2 regions of the Pseudomonas sp. Marseille-Q1929 genome follow, and region 1 is predicted to be linked to the other one. Evidence: riboswitches for the same ligand, from Rfam matches in the RefSeq annotation. Region 1 holds a riboswitch; the other holds the start of a gene.
The links. Region 1 has a riboswitch for cobalamin ahead of cobO (cob(I)yrinic acid a,c-diamide adenosyltransferase). Riboswitches for the same ligand answer to the same signal wherever they lie in the genome.

Region 1 (11,091 bases):
CCGAGCGGGTCATGCACCTGCTCGCCCAGCATCTGCAAACCACCGCAAATCCCCAGCACCTTGCCGCCGTAGCGCAAGTGCCGCCCCACGGCGCTGTCCCAGCCATTGGCACGCAGATAGGCCAGGTCGCTGCGCACGCTTTTCGAGCCGGGCAGGATGATCAGGTCGGCCGGCGGAATCGGCTGGCCGGGGCCGACGAACTGCAAATCCACCTGGGGATGCAGGCGCAGCGGGTCGAAATCCGTGTGATTGCTGATGCGCGGCAACACCGGCACCACCACTTTGAGCACCTGGGCGGCTTTGTCGATCTGGCGTCGGTCGATGCCGTCTTCGGCCTCCAGGTGCAGGTCCATCACGTAGGGCAGCACGCCCACCACCGGTTTGCCGGTGCGCGCCTCCAGCCAATCCAGGCCTGGCTGCAACAACGCAATATCGCCGCGAAAACGGTTGATGATGAAGCCTTTGACCCGCGCCTGTTCCGTCGGCGAGAGCAATTCCAGGGTGCCGACCAGATGGGCAAACACGCCGCCGCGATTGATATCGGCGATCAGCAGCACCGGGCAATCCACCGCTTCGGCGAAGCCCATGTTGGCGATGTCATTGGCGCGCAGGTTGATCTCCGCCGGGGAGCCCGCGCCTTCTACCATCACCACCGGATAGGCTTGGCTCAAGCGTGCGTGCGAGGCCAGTACCGCTTGCATGGCGATGGCTTTGTAGTCGTGATAGGCCACGGCGTTCATGCTGGTCACGGCGCGGCCGTGGATGATGACCTGGGAACCGGTGTCGCTGTTGGGCTTGAGCAGCACCGGGTTCATATCGGTGTGCGGCGCCAGGTTGGCAGCCTGGGCCTGCACGGCCTGGGCGCGGCCGATTTCGCCGCCTTCGGCGGTCACGGCGCTGTTGAGGGCCATGTTCTGCGGCTTGAACGGCGCCACGGCCACGCCCTGGCGTACCAGCCAGCGGCACAGTGCGGTCACCAGCGTGCTTTTGCCCGCATCGGAGGTGGTGCCTTGCACCATCAACGTACTCATGAGGCGTCCTTGTAGGCGGTCAGTGCCGCGTCGAGGCGCTGCCAGTCGGCTTCGGTGTCGGGCAGGCCAAAGCGCAGGCTGCTGTCATGCACAAACAGGCGCAGCAGGATGCCGCGCTGGGCCATGAATTCATGCAGGCGCTCGGCGTGCGGGGTGATCAGCCATTGGAACAAGGCGCAGCCGCCCTGGGGTTGCAAGCCGTGGCGCTCAAGCACTGCAAACAGCCGCTCGCCAGCGTCGACACAGCGCTTGCGCTGGCGTGTATGCCCGGCCACGTCGAGCAGGCACTCCTGGCCCAGCACGCGGGTCGGCCCACTGACCGCCCACGGCCCGACCTGTTCGGCGAGCAGCTTGAGCAACTTGCGCTCGGCAAGCACGAAGCCCAGGCGTACTCCGGCGAGGCCGAAGAACTTGCCGAACGAGCGCAGTACGATCAGCCCGACCTGGTGAGCCTGGCTGGCCAGGCTCAGGTGCGGGGTGATGTCCATGAACGCTTCATCCACCACCAACCAGCCGCCGCGTTGCGCCAGGCGCGCGTGCCAATCCAGCATGCGCTCCGGGGTCAGGCTCAGGCCGGTGGGGTTGTTCGGGTTGACCACCACCAACACGTCGAGGCCGTCGAGGAAGAAATCGACTTCCTGCTCCAGCACTTCGCGCACCACATAACCGGCGCGGCGCCAGGCTTCGGCGTGTTCGGCGTAGCACGGCGACAGCACGCCGACCTTGCCCGCGCGGCGCAGGCGCGGCAGCAACTGGATCGCGGCCTGGGAACCGGGCACCGGCAATACATGCGCGGCGCCGTAGTACTCGCTGGCGGCGCGTTCCAGGCCGTCGTCGGTCTCGGGCAAGCGCGCCCAGGCGCGCAGCGGAATCTCCGGGATCGGCCAGGGCCACGGCGCAAGGCCGCTGGACAGATCGAGCCAGTCGGCCTCGGCAATCCCGTACTGAATCGCCGCCTTGCGCAGCCGGCCACCGTGTTCAAGCATAGAATTGCGCCCCCGCGCAGAGAATCAGCAGCCACAACCATACGCCGCGCTGCACCAGCTGCCAGCCTCGGTCTATGGAATCCGCATCCGCCGCCGGGCCTTCGCCAAGCTGCGGACGCTGGTGGACTTCGCCGTGATAAATCGCCGCGCCGCCCAGTTCGACACCCAGGGCGCCCGCCCCCGCCGCCATCACCGGGCCGGCGTTGGGGCTGTCCCAGGTCGGGCCTTGGGTGCGCCAGCATTTCAGCGCCAGGCGGGTTTTGCCCAGCAGCGCGTAGGTCAGTGCCACCAGGCGCGCAGGAATATAGTTGAGTACGTCGTCGATCTTGGCCGCCGCCCAGCCGAAGCGCTCAAAGCGTTCGTTGCGATAGCCCCACATGGCATCCAGGGTGTTGCTCAGGCGGTAAAGCACCACGCCCGGGACGCCGGCCACCACAAACCAGAACAGTGCGGCGAACACCGCGTCACTGCCGTTCTCCAACACCGATTCGGTGGCGGCGCGGGCGACTTCGGTGCGGTCCAGCTCGCTGGTCTGCCGGCTCACCAGGTAACTCACGCGTTGGCGCGCCTCGTCCAGGTCGTCGCTGCGCAGGGCCTGGGCCACCGGGATCACGTGTTCGCCCAGGCTGCGCATGCCAAGGGCGCAGTACAGCGCGAGGATCTCCAGGACCCAGCCGATATACGGCGCCCACGACAACGCGGTGGCCAGCAAGGTCAGCGGCACCACGGCGATAAACCACGCGGTCACGCCATGGCTGCGCCAGCCACGGCCACCGGTGTTGAAACGTTGCTCGATGCGCCCGGCGAAATTGCCGAACGCCACCAGCGGATGCCAGCGCTTGGGCTCGCCCAGCAGCGCATCCAGCGCGACGGCGGCGACACACAGCAAGGCCACACTCATTGACTCACTCCCCACACATTTTCATACAACATGTCACTCAGCGGCCGTGGTTCGGTCCAGCCTTCGAGTTGCAACATCGGTGCCGGATAGAACTCGGCCACCGGGCCCAGGCACAGCACGGCCAGGGGTTTGGCGCCGGAGGGCAGGCCCAGCAGATCGGCCAGGGCCTGGGGTTCGAACAGCGAGACCCAGCCCATGCCCAGGCCTTCCACACGAGCGGCCAGCCACAGGTTCTGGATCGCGCAGGACAACGAGGCCATGTCCATCTCCGGCAAGGTACGACGGCCGAAGATGTGGCGCTCGCGGTCGTCCATCAATGCCGCCACCAGTACCTCGGCGCAATCGTGGATGCCTTCGACCTTGAGCTTCATGAAGTCGTCGGAGCGTTCACCCAAGGCTTCGGCGGTGCGGATGCGTTCTTCTTCCACCAACTGCTGAATTTGCCCACGCAGGGGGCGGTCGCTGATGCGGATGAAGCGCCAGGGTTGCATCAGGCCGACACTCGGCGCCTGGTGGGCGGCCTGGAGCAGGCGGTGGAGCAGTTCGGGGGCAACCGTGCCGCCGGTGAAGTGGCGCATGTCGCGGCGTTCGGCGATGGCGCGGTAGACGGCGTCGCGGTCGGCTTGGGGGAAGGCGTTGTCAGTCATGGCCCTATCGCGGGCAAGCCCGCTCCCACATTTGGATCGGCGAACACTGTCGAGGTGGGGGTTGGCTTGCCTCCCACATTTGGATCGATCGACGCGGTCGAGGTGGGAGCTGGCTTGCCTGCGATGGCGGCCTCCCGGTCTGGCGCAAACAGTGCCGCCACCGCCGCCGGATTCGACGGGAAGTAAAAGTGCACGTAGGAAGCCGTCATCCGCCCCTGTCGGTAAACCGCCTCGGCGCCACGCCCGCCATTGGGGCTCACGCCACGGGCAATCGGCGTGCAGTCGGTGCTGGTCAGGGAGTGGTGATAGGTATGCCCACGCAGCACGCCTTCCGGCAACTCGACATTTTGCAGGGCCAGGGCAGCCAACTTCTTCTGCATCACGGCGTCGCCCGGCAACAAGCCGAGCAACTCGGCACGTTGGCCGGCGACATCGGTGAGCGAGTCCAGCAGGTACAACATGCCGCCGCACTCGGCGAGCAACGGCTTGCCGGCCGCGTGATGGGCGCGGATCGCCTCCAGCATCGCGGTGTTTTCCGACAACGCCTGGTGATGCAATTCCGGGTAGCCGCCCGGCAGATACAGACTGTCTACGTCAGGCAATTCACGATCATGGATCGGCGAGAAGAAGTGCAACTCGGCGCCCATCGCCCGCAACAGGTCAAGGCTGGCGCCGTAGGTAAAGGCGAAGGCTTCATCGCGGGCCACGGCGATGCGCACACCGTCGAGCAACGGCTCGGCCTTGATGACTTCAGGCGCGGCGAAGGTCACCGGCGGCGGCAAGGCGACTTCGCAACTGCTGCCCAACGCTTGGGCGGCGGCGTCGAGGCGCACGTCGAGGTCATTCAGTTCGCTGGCTTGCACCAGGCCCAGGTGACGACTTGGCAATTCGATGCCGGTCTCGCGGGACAAGGCGCCGTACCAGCGCAGGCCTTCGGTGAGGCTGCCTTCGAGCAATTGCGCATGGCGCAGGGTACCGACGCGGTTGGCCAGCACGCCGGCGAACGGCAGGTCCGGCTGATAACGCGCCAGACCCAGGGCCAATGCGCCAAACGTCTGGGCCATGGCAGTGCCGTCGATCACACCGAGTACCGGCACGCCGAAGTGGCGGGCCAGGTCAGCGCTGGAGGGGGTACCGTCGAACAGGCCCATGACGCCTTCGATGAGGATCAGGTCGGCCTCGCCGGCGGCTTCCCACAACAGGCGGCGACTTTCCTGCTCGCCCACCATCCACATGTCCAACTGATACACCGGCGCACCGCTGGCGCGCTCGTGGATCATCGGGTCGAGAAAGTCCGGCCCGCATTTGAACACGCGCACCTTGCGCCCCAGGTTGCGGTGCAAACGGGCCAGCGCGGCGGTGACGGTGGTTTTGCCCTGGCCGGACGCCGGTGCGGCGATCAATACGGCCGGGCAATGACGGGGCTGATTCAAAGTTCGACGCCCTTCTGTGCCTTGATACCGGCCTGGAATGCGTGCTTGAGCATGCCCATTTCGGTGACGGTGTCGCCCATTTCGATCAATTCAGGCTTGGCGCCACGGCCGGTGACCACCACGTGCTGCATCGGTGGGCGCGCTTGCAGGTCGCTGAGCACCTGGTCGAGGTCGAGGTAGCCGTGCTTGAGAGCGATGTTCAGTTCATCAAGGACGACAAGGCCGATGGCCGGATCTTGCAGCAGTTCGCGGGAAACTTTCCACGCGGCTTCGGCGGCGGCGATGTCGCGCTGGCGGTCCTGGGTTTCCCAGGTGAAGCCTTCGCCCATGACGTGGAAGCGCACTTGCTCGGGGAAACGGCGGAAGAACAGCTCTTCGCCCGTGCTGTTACGCCCTTTGATGAACTGCACCACGCCGCACTGCATGCCGTGGCCCATGGCGCGGGCGAGCATGCCGAACGCGGAGCTGCTTTTGCCTTTGCCGTTGCCGGTCAGCACCAGCAGCAGGCCGCACTCGTTGGGGGAATTGGCGATGCGCTCGTCGATCACGGCTTTTTTGCGCAGCATGCGCGCCAGGTGGCGTTCGTCGCGGTCGGGGGAATCGGTCATGGCAGCTCTCCGTTGGGGCTGGACAAAAACGGCGGGCAGGAAAAAGAAAAAACAGACAGCCAAGCATCGCCCACCGTGATGCTGTTGGATGTTTCAGGCCGGTCTCCGGGCTCATGAGTGGCGCGCTTGCCGACACTGCGCCTTCCCATATCGCGGGGCGATACAGTGGCAAAAGCAGGGTCTTGACTCATTTACCGTTGCGGGGGCAGCGCCGGAATTGCGGCAGCACTGTGGACAAGTGCGCTCGCTCACCGGCTTCCCTGTTTCACTCCGTCGACCCGTGGGTCACAGAGCACCTGGAACAAGTCGCGAAGGGTAGAGGGTTGGGGGTGGAGCGTCAATTAAAGCTGGCTTCGCACTTGAACCATCGGACCGCCGCGCGCCTCTACCCTTACAGGTACCCAGGAGAAAACCATGCACAAGACCCGACTTGCCCTACTGATCATGTGCGCAGGCGCCCTCGTCGCCTGCGGTGAAAGCTCGACCTTGCAAGTGTCTGACGGCACCGGCCCCTCCCCCAAGCTCCCAGAGCCGAACAAGACCCTGATCCCCACGGTCAACATCGCACCCGCCATCGGCTGGCCTGAGGGCGCGAAGCCAACTGCCGCTGCGGGCACCCAGGTAGCGGCGTTTGCCGAGGGCCTCGACCACCCGCGCTGGCTCTATGTACTGCCCAATGGCGACGTGCTGGTGGCAGAAACCAATGCACCGCCCAAACCCGATGACTCAAAAGGCATTCGTGGCTGGGTGATGGAAAAGGTCATGGGCCGAGCCGGTGCTGGCGTGCCTAGCCCGAACCGCATCACGTTGCTGCGCGATGCCGACCACGACGGCATCGCCGAGACCCGCACGGTCTTCCTGGCAGACCTCAATTCGCCGTTCGGCATGACCCTGGTTGGCAATGACCTGTATGTGGCGGACTCGGACAAGCTGCTGCGCTTCCCCTACCAACCGGGTGAAACCACGATCAAGGAAGCCGGCACCAAGGTCGTCGACCTCCCCGGCGGCAGCATCAACCACCACTGGACCAAAAACGTGGTGGCGAGCAAGGACGGCAGCAAGCTTTACGTAAGCGTTGGCTCTAACAGCAACGTCGGTGAAAACGGCCTGCAGGCAGAAGAAGGTCGGGCGGCGATCTGGGAAGTGGACCGCGCCAGCGGCCAGCACCGCATCTTCGCCTCAGGCCTGCGCAACCCCAACGGCATGGCCTGGGAACCGCAAAGCGGCAAGCTGTGGACAGCGGTGAACGAACGCGATGAGATCGGCAGCGACCTGGTGCCGGACTACATCACCTCGGTGCAGGATGGTGGCTTCTATGGCTGGCCGTTCAGCTACTACGGGCAGCATGTGGATGTGAGAGTCAACCCGCAAAACCTCGACCTGGTGGCCAAGGCGATTGCGCCCGACTACGCCGTGGGCCCACACACCGCCTCGCTCGGTCTGACGTTTGCCGAAGGCAGCAAATTGCCTGCGCCTTTCACTAGTGGCGCATTCATCGGCCAGCACGGCTCGTGGAACCGCAAGCCCCACAGTGGTTACAAGGTGATCTTCGTCCCGTTCGAGGCTGGCCAGCCCAAGGGCCAGCCGGTGGATGTGCTGACCGGCTTCCTCGACAAAGACGAGAAAGCCATGGGCCGGCCGGTGGGCGTGGTGGTTGATCAGCAGGGAGGGGTGCTGGTGGCAGATGATGTGGGGAATAAGGTGTGGCGGGTTTCAGCGGCTAAGTAACCCACCTCAAGACCACCACAAACCAATGTGGGAGCGGGCTTGCTCGCTCCCACATTTAGCTCTGCATTCAATTCAGGGATTGCGCGCCAGATTCCCTGGCAACACGCGCTTGGCACTCAGGTAAGCATTCTGCCAATACGCCTTGGACAAGGTGTCCAGCTTCACCGTACCGCCGGTTTGCGGCGCGTGTACGAAGCGGCCCTCGCCCACGTAGATCCCGGCGTGGCTGACTTGGGAGCCGCCGCCCGTGGCGAAGAACAGCAGGTCACCCGTTTGCAGGTTCTGCTCACTGACATCCTGCGCGCGCATCACGATCAGTTCACGGGTGGTACGCGGCAAGGAGATGCCGGCGGCGTCACGAAACACAAAGCCGATCAAGCCGCTGCAATCAAAGCCCGAGTCCGGCGTGTTGCCGCCCCAACGATAAGGCGTGCCGACCAGGCCCAGCGCGCGAAAGAGCACGTCTTCGGCTGCCGGCGAGAAATTCTGGGTGGCGTAGTTGAACACCGGCTTGGGCTTCACCGCTAAGGGTGCAGGCGGTGGGCGGCTGGCGCAGGCGCTGAGCAGCGCGGCGCAGAGAATGAGGATCAGGCGGGCCGAGGTCGACATGTGCAGAACAATCCTGGTCTGGATGCGGCTTTCGCTGCCGAACGCTGAAAACCAGAACGCGCAAGCAAAGCTCGCGCGTACGGATTACAACAATATCCAGGGATTCTAGCGCTTACACGTCAAACTTCAAGTATCACTTTAAGTTTACTTGCTAGCGGTAACCGTGGTCGGGGCCATGGCGAGTGCACGCTTGGCTTCGATGAAGGTTTTGCTCCAGTAGCTGTCGCCCAGGTTGTCGACTCGAACACCGCCACTGCGACGGCTGCTGGAGTGGATAAACTGGTTATCGCCCAGGTAGATACCGGCGTGGCTTACGCGGCCACGGCCAGCCGTACTGAAGAAAAGCAGATCACCGGGCTTGAGGTTGTTGCGCGCGACCAACGGTGCATTCACGTTGATCATCTCGCGAGTGGAGCGTGGCAGGTTCATGCCAGCTTCTTCGCGAAACAGGTAGCCGATGAAACCGCTGCAGTCGAAACCGGCTTCAGAGGTACCGCCGAAACGGTAACGGGTACCGATCAGGGACATGCCGCGTTCGAGGATGCTGTCGGCCAGGACGGGAAGCTGGTAAGGCTTGTTGCCGGCGAAGGCGCCCAGTTCCTTTTCAGTCGCCAGCTCTTCTTCATAAACAGAAGCAGACTGTGCAGCGACGAATTTTGCCTGATTTTGAACCTGGGGTTTTTGCTGCTCAACCACCTGTTGAGGGTGGGAAGCGCAACCAAACAACAGGGTAACGAGTGCGAGAGGCACGAGGGGTGCGAAGCGATTTAGCATGGGCACGACCGTGGCTGATGTGTAAAGAAGCCGAGACTATGCCCTCTATCACATCGATTTGCAAATTCAATCGTGATCTATGTGACTTCTTGTTTGGACTATGACATCTAAGCCCTTAACACCCTATACGCGCCTTTTGCGTGGCCAAAGTGGCCCAAACGCAGGTTTTCTGGCGCCTGGAGTTTGCCGAAAGCCCCGAAAACAAAGGGCTGGCTACCAGCCGAGGGTTTCCTTGAGGAAGGGAATGGTCAGCTTGCGCTGGGCCTGCAAGGAGGCCTGATCGAGCTGTTCGAGCAAATCGAACAACGCGCTCATGCTGCGGGTGCCACGGGTGAGGATAAAGTGCCCGACTTCGTCAGTGAGGTGCAGGCCGCGACGGGATGCACGCAATTGCAGGGCGCGCAGTTTGTCTTCGTCGGAGAGCGGGCGCATCTGGAAGATCAGGGCCAGGGTCAGGCGCGACTTGAGGTCAGCCAGCTTGACCGGCAGCTCGCGCGGCGAGGTCGATGCGGCGATCAGCAAGCGTCGGCCGCTGTCACGCAGGCGGTTGAACAGATGGAACAGCGCCTCTTCCCACTCCGCCTTGCCGGCGATCGCCTGCAGGTCATCCAGGCAGACCAGCTCGTATTGCTCAAGGTGGTCGAAGATGCCGATGCCACGATCCATCAATTCAGCCAGCGGCAGGTAAACCGCCGCCTCCCCCATCTGCTCGAAGCGCAGGCACGCGGCCTGCAGCAGGTGAGTACGCCCTACGCCGTGTTTGCCCCACAGATAGATCAGGCTTTCGGTCCACCCGGCGTCGGCTTCGCAGAGCCGCTCGACATAGCCGAGTGCAGCGGCATTGGCGCCTGGGTAGTAGTTGATAAAGGTGGCGTCGTCACGCAGACGCACACCTAAGGGCAGCTGAATCGGTTTCATGCTGACTGAACGGCTCCAAACGAACCGCTAGTGGCCTCTGTGTAAAGTTTGCAAAGTTTATACCCGTGAAGCCGGGCGCACAATGCAGCAGACCACAAGCAAAATCAAAGGTTTGCGTTAACTTGCCGGTTTTGCGCAAATTGTTTGACACCAGAAACAACAAACCCGGCCAGGCCGGGTTTGTGACACAAGGTTTACAGATCAGGGTCTTCGACGCCCGTATACACATCCGAATCCTTGTACAGATCGTGCACATGGCGCACCAGCACCATGATCACCGCCGCCACCGGCAGCGCCAGCAAGATGCCAGTAAAGCCGAACAGCTCACCGCCCGCCAGGATCGCAAAGATCACCGCCACCGGGTGCAGGCCGATCCGGTCCCCCACCAGCAGAGGCGTCAGCACCATGCCTTCCAAGGCCTGGCCGACCATGAACACCGCGACAATCCCCAACATCGGGTAAAGGTCACCACCGAACTGGAACAGCCCCGCCACCAGCGCCGCACCGATACCGATCACAAAGCCCATGTACGGCACGATGGCCGCCAGACCGGCGATCAGACCAATCAACAGGCCGAGCTCCAGGCCGATCGCCATCAGGCCAGCGGCATAAATAACCCCCAAGGCCAGCATCACCAACAACTGCCCACGCACGAATGCGCCGAGCACTTCATGGCATTCCTCCGCCAGGGAGACGATGCGCTCCTCGCGATTGCGCGGCAGCAGGCTGCGGATCTTGGCCATCATGATGTCCCAGTCACGCAGCAGGTAGAACGCCACCACCGGGATCAGCACCAGGTTGGTCAACCAGCCGATCAGTGCCAGGCTGGACGCCGTGGCCTGGCTGAGCACCATGCCGACGATGTCGGTGGTCTGCCCCATATGCTCGCTGATTGCGGCCTTGACCTTGTCGAACTTCCAGAAGCCATCCGACAGCCCCAACTTGGCCTGGGCCCACGGCATCGCCGTATGTTGCAGCCAATCAAGCATCTGCGGCGCCAGCTCATACAGACGGAACAGCTGCTTGGCCAGCATCGGAACCAGCACCAGCACCAGGGCCGTGACGATCAAGGTAAACAGGGCGAACACCGCCACCACGCCCCAGGTACGTGACAAGCCGGCTTTCTCCAGGCGATCCACCACGGGATCAAACAGATAGGCCAACAGCAACGCAACCAAGAACGGCGTCAGGATCGAATGCAGCAAGAAAACAAATGCACACAGCAGGACGATCCCGCCAATCCACACCCAACGACGCGTATCCGCCATAAACCACTCCATTGCTTCTATATAAGGAAGAACGTTTACCAGTGAAAGCGCAGTTGCGCCTGCGGTTCTGGAGCACCACCCGCCGCAGCCGGCACTTCACCCGGCGCAACCTCCTGCAATTTGGCCAGGCTCAACTGGCTGCGCAACTGCTCGGCACTGCCGTTGACCCGGTAAACAATACGATCGCC
Region 2 (11,091 bases), on a different contig from region 1:
TGCTACACGCGTGCTGCCACAACCCGACCGGCGTCGACCTGAGCCCGGCCGACTGGCAGAACGTGCTGGACGTAGTCAAAGCCAAGAACCTCGTGCCGTTCCTCGACATGGCCTACCAGGGCTTTGGCGACGGCATCCACGAAGACGCCGCCGCTGTGCGCCTGTTCGCTGAGTCGGGCCTGACCTTCTTTGTGTCCAGCTCGTTCTCCAAGTCGTTCTCGCTGTACGGCGAACGCGTCGGCGCGCTGTCCATCGTCGGCGAGTCCAAGGAAGAAAGCGCGCGCATCCTGTCCCAGGTCAAACGCGTGATCCGCACCAACTACTCCAACCCGCCAACCCACGGCGCCGCGATTGTAGCTGCCGTGCTCAACAGCCCTGAGCTGCGTGCCCAGTGGGAAGCCGAACTGGCCGAAATGCGCCTGCGCATCCGTGGCATGCGTGAGCAGATGGTGAGTGAACTGGCCAAGGCTGCACCGGGCCACGACTTCAGCTTTGTCGGTCGCCAGCGTGGGATGTTCTCCTACTCCGGCCTGAGCGTTGAGCAAGTCACCCGCCTGCGCAACGAGTTCGGCATCTACGCCCTCGACACTGGCCGTATCTGTGTCGCGGCGTTGAACCAGTCGAACATCGACGCGGTCACAAAGGCAATCGTTCAGGTGCTGTAAGCCGGTAACCGTTGCACAGAAGGGGAAGCCAATGGCTTCCCCTTTTTCGTCGCCAGCCCCTAGACTGAACCTTGCCCGCCCCTTTGCAGTGAGAGCCTTATGAGAAACGACGACCTGGACCTGCGTGCCGACCGTGACGAGCTGGATGATTACGTGCCGCGTGCGCCGCAGGTTAAGCGGCAGAAAAGCCTGGTGTTGCAGGTGGCGCTCGGCGTTTTCCTCGGTGGCCTGGCTTTATGGCTGGTGCAACTGGGTGCCACAACACTGATGACCAAGCTCGCCATGGGCACCCTGCAATTCGGCGGCTAGCACCGATCAAACTGTGGGAGCTGGCTTGCCTACTCCCACATTAGATTCAGGTTGCGACCAGATTGCGTTCTTCCAGCAGTTTTACGAAGCTGTTGAGACTCTGCGACACCGTGCCCCGCCGCCAGATCAGCCACGTGTGCAACACCCGAAAGCTGTCCATCAGCGGCCACACGCTCACCGCCGCAAACCCCGGCATGCTTTCCAGCATACTGCGCGGCATTAGCGCCAATCCGGCGCCGGCGCTGACGCAGGCGAGCATGCCGTGGTACGACTCGATCTCGAAGATCTTGCCCGGCACCGCGCCATCCTGGGTGAACCAGCGTTCAAAGTGGTGCCGGTAGGAGCAGTTCGAGCGAAAGGTGTAGATGTTCTCGCCGTTCACATCCTGCCCCCGGGTGATCGGCGCGTGATGCAACGGCGCGATCACCACCATCTCTTCCTCAAACACCGCCACGCCTTCCAGCGTGGCGTGCAACACCGGCCCATCGACAAACGCCGCCGCCAGGCGCCCCGACAGTACGCCTTCGATCATCGTGCCCGACGGCCCGGTGCTCAGGTCCAGTTCGACTTTGGTGTGTTTCTGGTTATACGCCGCCAGCAACGCAGGGATGCGCACCGCCGCCGTGCTTTCCAGTGACCCTAGGGCAAACGCGCCCTGGGGCTCCTCCCCCGCCACCGTCGCGCGGGCTTCCTGCACCAGGTCGAGGATGCGCCGCGCATAGCCAAGGAAGTTCCAGCCCGCCGGCGACAGGCGCAGGCGGCTCTTCTCGCGGATAAACAATTCCACGCCCAGGTCCTGCTCCAGTTGCTTGATGCGGGTGGTCAGGTTCGACGGGACCCGATGAATCAACTGCGCGGCGGCGCTGATGCTGCCTTGTTCGGCAACGGCCTTGAAAATTTCCAGCTGCACCAGGTCCAAGTCATTCTCCAATCGTGAATGTATTGCTTAATATTATTCAGTTTCCAGAAAACAACCAGCCCCGTAACCTGAACTCAACTTATCCATTCAGCAGGACGGTGCCATGAACGCGACCACCCACGCCCTCTCGATCAACCCGGCCAACGGCGAAACAGTCGGCAGCTACCCGTACGAAAGCGAAGCGCAACTGGACGCCGTCCTCGACCGTACCACCGCCGCCTTCCGCACCTGGCGCCGCCAGCCGGTCAGCCAGCGCGCCGAGCTATTGCTGGCCCTGGCCGCCGCCCTGCGTGAACAAGCCGAAGACATGGCGCAGATGATCACCCTGGAAATGGGCAAGCCCATCGCCCAGGCCCGTGCCGAAATCGAAAAATGCGCCCAGCTCAGCGAATGGTACGCGGCCCAAGGCCCGGCCATGCTCGCACCGGAACCGACCCTGGTGGACAACGGCAGCGCCCAGATCGAATACCGCCCGCTGGGCCCGATCCTCGCCGTGATGCCGTGGAACTTCCCGGTCTGGCAAGTGCTGCGCGGCGCCGTGCCGACTATGCTCGCCGGCAACACCTACGTGCTCAAACACGCACCGAATGTGATGGGCAGCGCCTACCTGATCCAGCAAGCGTTCAAAAAGGCCGGTTTTGCTGACGGTTTGTTCGAAGTGCTCAACGTGACCCCGGACGGCGTGTCCAAAGCCATTGCCGACCCACGCATCGCCGCCGTCACCCTCACCGGCAGTGTGCGCGCCGGTATCGCCATCGGCTCCCAGGCCGGGGCCGCGCTGAAAAAATGCGTGCTGGAACTGGGCGGCTCCGACCCATTCATCGTGCTCAACGACGCCGACCTCGACGCCGCTGTGCAAGCCGCATTGATCGGCCGTTTCCAGAACAGCGGCCAAGTCTGCGCCGCCGCCAAGCGCCTGATCATCGAAACCGGTGTGGTGGAGGCGTTTACCGCCAAGTTCCTAGAGGCCAGCCGCGCGCTGGTGATGGGTGACCCGACAGACGCCAGCACCTACATCGGCCCCATGGCCCGCTTCGACCTGCGCGACGAGCTGCACGGCCAGGTCCAGGCCACCCTGGAAGAAGGCGCGACCCTGCTGCTGGGCGGCAACAAAGTCGCAGGCGCAGGCAACTACTATGAGCCCACCGTACTGGCCAACGTCACCGACCAGATGACCTCGTTCAAACAGGAACTGTTCGGCCCCGTCGCCTCGATCATCACCGCCCGCGACGCCGACCACGCCGTGGCACTGGCGAATGACAGCGAGTTTGGCCTGACCGCGAGCATCTTCACCACCGATGCGGCGAAAGCCCGCGATATCGCCAACCGCCTGGAAACCGGTGGGATCTTCGTCAACTCGTTCAGCATCTCCGACCCTCGGGTCGCGTTTGGCGGGATCAAGAAAAGTGGCTTTGGCCGCGAGCTGTCGCACTTCGGCGTGCGCGAGTTCTGCAATGCGCAGACCGTGTGGCTGGATCGCAAATAACCCAGGCGACCTCACTCAACGATGGGAACTGGCCAGCTCCCACATGAACCAGTTCCCACAGGCATCGCATTTGTTCTGTGATTTACCCATCGCAACTCCCCCTTCGCAGCCTGATCGACTACCATGGCGCGCCGGTTCCCGAAGGGGACTAACAGGGAATCCGAAGCGCGGCCCATCACGCCAATCGGAACTGCCCCCGCAACTGTAGGTGCCGAGCCTGCTCCCCACTGCCACTGGACGCTGTCCGGGAAGGCCGGAGCGAGGCGATGACGCACGAGTCAGGAGACCTGCCGGCCCAGCGTTATCACCAACCGGCGGGGTGTCCGGGAAGGACATCCTAGCGCGGCCCCGGCGGCCGTATCCGTGGGTGTATTTCCACTACCGTACCTCCCCAGTCCACTGTACGGTCCAAACGGAGATTGCCCCATGCTGCCACGCGTTACCGCCCTGCTCACCGGCCTGGGTTTCTGTGCCCTGGCCCACGCCGCGCCGACCCACTACCCGCTGACGCTGGAAAACTGCGGCAGCACCCTCACCTTCCAACAAGCCCCGGCGCGCAGCGTGACCATCGGCCAGGCCGCCACCGAGATGCTCTACGCCTTGGGCGTGGGCGATAAAGTGGTCGGCACGTCGCTGTGGTTCAACAACGTATTGCCGCAGTTCAAGTCATTGAACGACGGCATCGAGCGCCTGGCCAATAACGAGCCGAGCTTCGAAGCAGTGATCGCCAAGCGCCCGCAACTGGTGGCCGCCGAACTGGAATGGGTGGTCGGTGCGCAAGGCGTGGTGGGCACCCGCGAGCAGTTTCACGAGCTGAAAATCCCCACCTACCTGCTGCCTTCCGACTGCGAAGGCAAAGACAACCTGGTGGGCGCCGACGGCACGCGGCTGGAGCCGTTCCGCATCGACACCATCTATAAAAGCATCAGCCAGTTGGCGGCGATTTTCGACGTACAGGATCGCGGCCAACAACTGAACGACGAACTCAAGGCACGCCTGGCCAAGTCCGTCGCCACCGTGCAGAGCAAGGGCCTCAAGCAGGCCAGCGCGCTGGTGTGGTTCTCCAGCGCCGAGATGGCCAGCGATCCGTACGTGGCCGGCCACAAGGGCATCCCCGAATTCATGCTGCAAACCCTCGGTTTGCATAACGTGGTGCAGTCCGATGAGGAATGGCCCGCCGTTGGCTGGGAAACCATCGCCAAGGCCAACCCGACCTTCCTCGTCATCGCCCGCATGGACCGTCGCCGCTACCCCGCCGACGACCATGAAAAGAAACTCGCCTTCCTGCGCAGCGACCCGGTCACGCGCAATATGGACGCGGTGAAAAACAACCGCATCATCATCCTCGACGCCCTGGCGTTGCAGGCGAGCATCCGCATGTTCGATGGCCTGGAACAACTGGCCACGGCCATCGACGGCTACGACTTGCCGAAATGATCCGTCCTCTGATCGCCCTGGCCCTGCTGTTGCTCGCCGTACTCGCCGGCGTGGCCATCGGCGAAACCGCCATCTCGCCGCAGGTCGTGCTCCAGGTGCTGGCCAATAAACTGTGGGGCGCCGGCTACGTGCTGGACCCCATCGACGAAGGCGTGGTGTGGAACTACCGCCTGACCCGCGCCCTGGTTGCCGCCGCGTGCGGTGCCGGGCTGGCGACCTGCGGGGTGATTTTGCAGTCGCTGCTGCGCAACCCATTGGCCGACCCGTACCTGCTGGGCATCAGCGCTGGCGCCTCGACCGGTGCGGTATTGGTGGCGTTGATCGGCGTGGGTGGTGGCTTGATTTCGTTGTCGGCAGGCGCATTTGTCGGCGCCATGGCCGCGTTCGCCCTGGTGATTTTGCTCGCGCGGGCCAGCGGTTCGTCCAGCGGCACCGGGCAGATCATCCTCGCCGGCATTGCCGGCTCACAGCTGTTCAATGCGCTGACCGCCTTCCTCATCACCAAATCCGCCAGCTCCGAACAGGCGCGCGGCATCATGTTCTGGCTGCTGGGCAACCTCAGCGGCGTGCGCTGGCCGTCGGTATGGCTGGCCGTGCCGGTGGCGCTCGTGGGCTTGGCGGTGTGCCTGTGGCACCGTCGCGCGCTGGATGCGTTCACCTTTGGCAGCGACTCGGCGGCGTCCCTCGGCATCCCGGTGCGGCGCGTGCAGTTTGTGCTGGTGGGCTGCGCGGCGCTGGTGACGGCGGTGATGGTGTCGATTGTTGGCTCCATCGGCTTTGTCGGGCTGGTGATTCCCCACGCGGTGCGCCTGTTGCTGGGCACCGGGCATTCGCGCTTGCTGCCGGCCAGCGCGCTGGGCGGTGCGTTGTTCTTGATTGCGGCGGATGTGTTGTCGCGCACCTTGATCAAGGGTCAGGTGATTCCCGTCGGTGTGGTCACCGCATTGGTCGGCGCGCCGGTGTTTGCGCTGATTTTGATCGGGCGGAGGAACGCACGATGAGCGTGCTCAGTTGCCGCGGCCTGGGCTTCAAGGTACGTGACGCCGAATTGCTGCGCGATATTCATCTGGACGTCGCGCTGGGGGAAACCCTCGGCATTGTCGGGCCGAACGGCTCTGGCAAATCCACCTTGCTCAAGTTGCTGGCCGGGTTGCGTACACCGGCGTCCGGTGAGGTGTGGCTGGGCGGCCAGCGCCTGGGGCAGTTATCCCGCCGCGTGATTGCGCAGCAACTGGCGGTGGTGGAGCAACAAGCCGACACCGACGACGCCATCCGCGTGTTCGACGCCGTGGCCCTGGGCCGCACGCCGTGGCTGTCGGCGCTGAGCCCGTGGTCCGTCGACGACGCCAGCATCGTGCGCCAGGCCCTGCACGACGTGGACGCCACCCACCTGAGCCAACGCGCGTGGCGCAGCCTCTCCGGCGGCGAACGCCAACGCGTGCACATCGCCCGCGCCTTGGCACAGCGGCCGCAGATCTTGTTGCTGGATGAACCGACCAACCACCTGGATATCCAGCATCAGCTTGGCATTTTGAAGGGCGTGCAAGCACTGCCGGTGACGACGTTGATTGCCCTGCATGACCTGAACCAGGCGCTGACCTGTGACCGCTTGGCCGTGCTGGATCGCGGGCGGTTGGTGGCGCTGGGTAAGCCGTTGGAGGTGCTGACGCCGCAGCGGTTGCAGGAGACGTTCGGGGTGCAGGCGCATTACCTGACGGACCCGTTTGATGGTGCGCAGATACTGAGGCTGCGCTCGAACTGAAGGCTTGAACACGGCCACCCAAACACCACAATTCAACTGTGGGAGCTGGCTTGCCTGCGATAGCGGTGGGTCAGCTTGCATTTCTTTAACTGACAGACCGCCATCGCAGGCAAGCCAGCTCCCACATGATCATTCCCACGTTAGATCTGGGGTGTTCGCTGCATATGGGTCGTCTGCCATACAGAATCGTCTTTCACATCCACCACTTCAAACCCCTGCCGAAGCCAAAAATCAATCGCCCCCGGCAAAAACGGATGGGTATGCAGGTACATCACCTCCACCCCCTCCGCCTGCGCCGTTGCCTCCAGTGCGCGATACAACGCCCCCGCCAAGCCAAAGCGCCGAAACGCCGGCAGCACAAACAAGCGCACCACTTCCACCGTCTTGCGGCCCAGGTAATCGAGCTGGGAGAAGCGGTTGTCATACGGCAGGTAGCCGATAGCCGCAACGATTTGACCGTCATGACAGGCAATCAGAAAGCGCCCGTCACCTTGAAGGTAGGTCGCCTCAAATTGCGCCAGATCATTCGGCACACCGGCATCGCTGAGCTTGGGAAACATCTCGGCGCGGGCCTGTTGTACAAAGGCCAGCACCTGTGAAACATCATCCGCTGCAACCGGGCGGATGCTGAAAGGGTCTTCAAGGGACGTCTTGCCCACTATCCACTGGCGGCCATAGGCCAACACCTTACCCGCCATCCCCACCGGAAAATGAATAAACCCATGGGCCGCCTCCGGCACCAGGTGCACCTGCGCGCCAGGCCATCGCTCAGCAATCAACAGCGTGTCGTCCTTGAGCGGGTCCAATTCCCCCACAAACATCAACGCCGGCGGCAAGCCGGTGAAGTCGCCATACAGCGGTGACAACGGCGCCTGCCGACGCTCGTCGTCACTCAGCCCCGGCGTGAGCAGGCGCAGCGCTTCGACCATGCCGGGCCCGTCCAGCAATAACGTGCCTGGGCCTGCGGCGCGTACGCTGGGCGTGCCAGCGAGGTCATAGACGCCGTAATACAGCAGCGCGCCGCTGACCCGCGCGAGCAGTTCCGGCCAATCCTTCAACGCCAGCAACGTCGCCGCCGCCAGGTGCCCGCCGGCCGACTCGCCAACGATGATCACCGGCAGGCCCGCAAACTCATCGGCGGTCAGCAACCAACGCGCGGCCGTGAGGCAATCGTCCATCACGCCTTGCACCGGTGTATCGACCGCCAGCCGATAATCCACCGACACCACCGCCACGTCGCAGGCGTTGACCATGCCCAGGTTGAGCGCGTCATCCATCTGCGCATTGCCGATCACCCAACCGCCGCCGTGGATATCCAGCACCACGCCCTTGGGTTTGCCGCTGGGACGCAGGATGCGCACCGGCACCGAGCCAGCGTGCCGGGTTTCAGCCGCAGGGGCGCGTTTTAACCGTTGACCGGCACACAGCAACGCCTGGATCACACGCGGCGTCACGCGATTGCGGATCTTGAAGCGCGGCAACCAGGCGAGCTTCCTGTTGAAGCGGCGCATCTCGGCCAGTTCGGTTTCGCTGGCGGGCCAGAGGTTGTGAGTCATCAGCGGTTATTTCTCAAAATGGAGAAATTCAACGCCGCCGCCACACACAGCCACGCCAGGTACGGGAACAGGATCAACCCGGTGATCAGATCCAGGCGTACCGCCAACACCACCATCGCCGCCACGGTCAGCCACAGCACCGCCAGAATCACCATCCCCGCGAGGATGCGATGGGCGCCGAAGAACACCGGCGTCCACAACGTGTTCAAGGCAATCTGCGCCGCCCACAGCGCCAGCACCACTTGGCTGTCCGGGATCAGGCTGAGGCGGTAACCGGCCCAGGCCAGCAGCAGGTAGATCAGCGTCCATGCCACTGGGAACAACCAGTTGGGCGGGGTGAAGCTAGGTTTGACCAGGGATTCGTACCAGGCGCCGGGTTTGAAGAGCATGCCGGTACTGGCGGCGGCGGCGCAGGCGAGCAGGAAGATGAAGAAGGTCATGGTCGGTCCTTGGCTGGGCGTTTCAACTTGGACGGGGGGTGGGCGGGTAAAAGTTCATTGCCGATTGGGTTTGGAGGCGGGTTTTGAGGTTGCCTGGGCTGGCGTCATCGCAGGCAAGCCAGCTCCCACATTTAACGGTGTTCACCCGTCAAAATGTGGGAGTTGTCGAGCTTTAGCGAGGCTGCGAAGGGATCACCGCGCACTCCCTGCCGAACACCCTACCCGCATCGCCCCCGTGTCAAGTAGCCCCCACAATCCTGAGCCAAGGCCACCGCTCCTGATAACTCCTGGCCTTGTGCGCAAACAATTCCGGCTCCGGGTGCAACGGGTTGATGCGCAGCACACCCTGCTCCACATCCGCCAAGCCATACGGCACATACACCTCGCCCGTCGCCACTTCCAGGCCGATGCAGGTGCCCGCCACCAGGTAGCGGTCGATCCCGTCTTTTGCCGTGTGCAATTGCGGATAAGGCCGGCCAAACCGCTGGCCATACCAAAGGTGCACCCGCGCCTGATTCTTCACTTCAACGTTGACGCCCAGATCTTGAAACAACCCCTCAGCCGCGCGAATCACGGCATCCTCGGCTTCGTAGGACAGGTCTGTGTCGAAGTAGAAAACGTCGTAGTCCTTTACACCCTGGGCAGCAGGCAGGTTCGACTGGTGATTCCACACCGCCTGGAACAGGCAGCCTGCGGTGAGAAAACACTGGTCCAGGCCGAGGGCCGGCAGGCGCGCAGTGATCTCGGCGTTGATGGGGTTGGCCATGGCCAGGTCGAGCAGGGTTTCGACGGTCAATGTCATGTGCACTCCTTTGCAACCTAGAAGATGAACTAGCCCTTCAACTCACTGGCCCGATGCGCCGCCGCATCGTCATACGCCACGTACAACGCCTCGGCGATCTGGCTTTTGATGGCCTTGGTCGATTCCAGGCCGAGCACAAACCCTTCGGCCTTGCCGCCCGCGCGGTTGAGTTCTTCATGGGTGGAAGCGCCGGTGATGGCGTCCAGCAGTTTGCTGGCGTGGGGGCCGACACCTTTGGGCAGGCTGATTTGGTCGATGGACATGGGCGGTACCTTTAAAAGAAGGATCGGTAGCACGTGGAACCGCTGCCGGGGGTCGCATGGTAGACCGATATAGGCCTCAAGGGGCTGTTTTCATGAGATCCCGGCCAAACGCGCCTTTCACAAAATCGACAAAACTGCGCACCTTCGGCGTCACCCGTCGATCCGCCGCATACAGCAGGTTCATCGGCGAAGCCGGCACGTTGTAGTCCGGCAGCAACGCCAGCAAGGTGCCTTTGCGCAGCGCGTCATGCACCAGTTCCTGGGGCAACAACACCACGCCCAACCCGGCCACCGCCGCCGACAGCAGCGGGTCACCCTGATTAATCGTCAAACGGCTTGTAATCGGCACCTCGACCCGGCCCTGCGGCCCTTCGAAGTGCAGGTGTGAGCGCCCATCCGAATAGGCAAACGCCAGGCATTCATGTTCCTGCAAATCCCATGGGCTGCTGATCGCTGGGCGTCTGGCCAAGTAGGCCGGCGCCGCGCAGAGCACCATCTGATAGGGCTTGAGGGGCAAGGCCTTCAAGCCGCTGTCAGCCAATTCGCCGATGCGGAAAACCACGTCGTAGCCGTCCTCCACCAAATCGACCAGCTCATTGGACAAGGTCAGGTCCACCGCCACCTGGGGAAATTTGACCATGTACTCCAGCAAACGCGGGGCCAACGTACTCACGCCAAATGTCACCGGCGCGTTGATGCGCAAGCGCCCGCTGGGTACGCCACGGGTTACGGCGGCCATTTCTTCGGCGGCGTCCATATCTGCCAGGATCAGCTTGGCACGTTGATAGAAGGTGCGGCCAAAGTCGGTCAGGCTCTGCTTGCGCGTGGTGCGGTGCAGCAGCGACACGCCCAAGTGCTGCTCCAGCATCTTCACCTGCTTGCCGATCAGTTGCGGCGACAGGTTCAGCTCATCCGCCACCGCACTGAACGAACCCAACTCCACGGCTTTGACGAACGTAGCCATCAAGGTAAGACGATCCATTGGAAACCCATTGTTTCTAGTGTTGCGCCATCCTAGGCCTTTATCCCGCGCCGTCCCACGCCTAAATTGAACACCACATTGATAAACACCGAGGATCAACCCCATGGCCCGCATTGTCAGGATTCACGCCTACGGCGACGCAAGCGTCTTGCAACTGGAAAACATCGACGTCCCGGCGCCAGCAGCCGATGAAGTGCAAATCCAGGTCAAGGCCTTTGGCCTGAACCGCGCCGAAGTGATGTTCCGCAACCACGCCTACCTGCAAGAAGCCGAATTCCCCAGCCGCCTGGGCTATGAAGCGGCGGGCGTGGTGAGCGCCGTCGGCGCCGACGTCCGCGACTTCCAGGTGGGCGATGCCGTCAGCGTCATCCCGCCGCTCGATATCGCCCGCTGGGGCACCTACGGCGAAGTGGCCAACGTGCCCGCCTACCTCACCGTCAAACACCCGCAAAACCTCAGCTTCGTCCAAG

Region 2: linked by a shared signal. The riboswitch ahead of J1G37_RS27675 (ABC transporter substrate-binding protein) and the one ahead of cobO (cob(I)yrinic acid a,c-diamide adenosyltransferase) in region 1 are both predicted to bind cobalamin.

What each region holds. Positions count from the first base shown of each region.
Region 1 is NZ_JAFLWU010000022.1:81,860-92,950, forward strand. It holds gene J1G37_RS21295 (cobyric acid synthase) at 1-1,031, opposite strand, end outside; gene cobD (threonine-phosphate decarboxylase CobD) at 1,028-2,017, opposite strand; gene cbiB (adenosylcobinamide-phosphate synthase CbiB) at 2,010-2,918, opposite strand; gene bluB (5,6-dimethylbenzimidazole synthase) at 2,915-3,565, opposite strand; gene J1G37_RS21315 (cobyrinate a,c-diamide synthase) at 3,562-4,998, opposite strand; gene cobO (cob(I)yrinic acid a,c-diamide adenosyltransferase) at 4,995-5,606, opposite strand; cobalamin riboswitch at 5,685-5,921, opposite strand; gene J1G37_RS21325 (sorbosone dehydrogenase family protein) at 6,021-7,334, shown strand; gene J1G37_RS21330 (C40 family peptidase) at 7,407-7,943, opposite strand; gene J1G37_RS21335 (NlpC/P60 family protein) at 8,088-8,717, opposite strand; gene hda (DnaA regulatory inactivator Hda) at 8,931-9,635, opposite strand; gene J1G37_RS21345 (AI-2E family transporter) at 9,830-10,903, opposite strand; gene J1G37_RS21350 (DUF2066 domain-containing protein) at 10,939-11,091, opposite strand, start outside.
Region 2 is NZ_JAFLWU010000045.1:8,623-19,713, reverse strand. It holds gene J1G37_RS27695 (amino acid aminotransferase) at 1-665, shown strand, start outside; gene J1G37_RS27690 (hypothetical protein) at 765-974, shown strand; gene J1G37_RS27685 (LysR family transcriptional regulator) at 1,021-1,893, opposite strand; gene J1G37_RS27680 (aldehyde dehydrogenase family protein) at 1,997-3,379, shown strand; cobalamin riboswitch at 3,495-3,689, shown strand; gene J1G37_RS27675 (ABC transporter substrate-binding protein) at 3,806-4,816, shown strand; gene J1G37_RS27670 (iron ABC transporter permease) at 4,813-5,817, shown strand; gene J1G37_RS27665 (ABC transporter ATP-binding protein) at 5,814-6,578, shown strand; gene J1G37_RS29100 (GNAT family N-acetyltransferase) at 6,719-7,237, opposite strand; partial or broken gene J1G37_RS27660 (alpha/beta hydrolase fold domain-containing protein) at 7,238-8,134, opposite strand; gene J1G37_RS27655 (TspO/MBR family protein) at 8,134-8,574, opposite strand; gene J1G37_RS27650 (nucleotidyltransferase family protein) at 8,813-9,376, opposite strand; gene J1G37_RS27645 (hypothetical protein) at 9,406-9,639, opposite strand; gene J1G37_RS27640 (LysR family transcriptional regulator) at 9,716-10,621, opposite strand; gene J1G37_RS27635 (zinc-dependent alcohol dehydrogenase family protein) at 10,725-11,091, shown strand, end outside.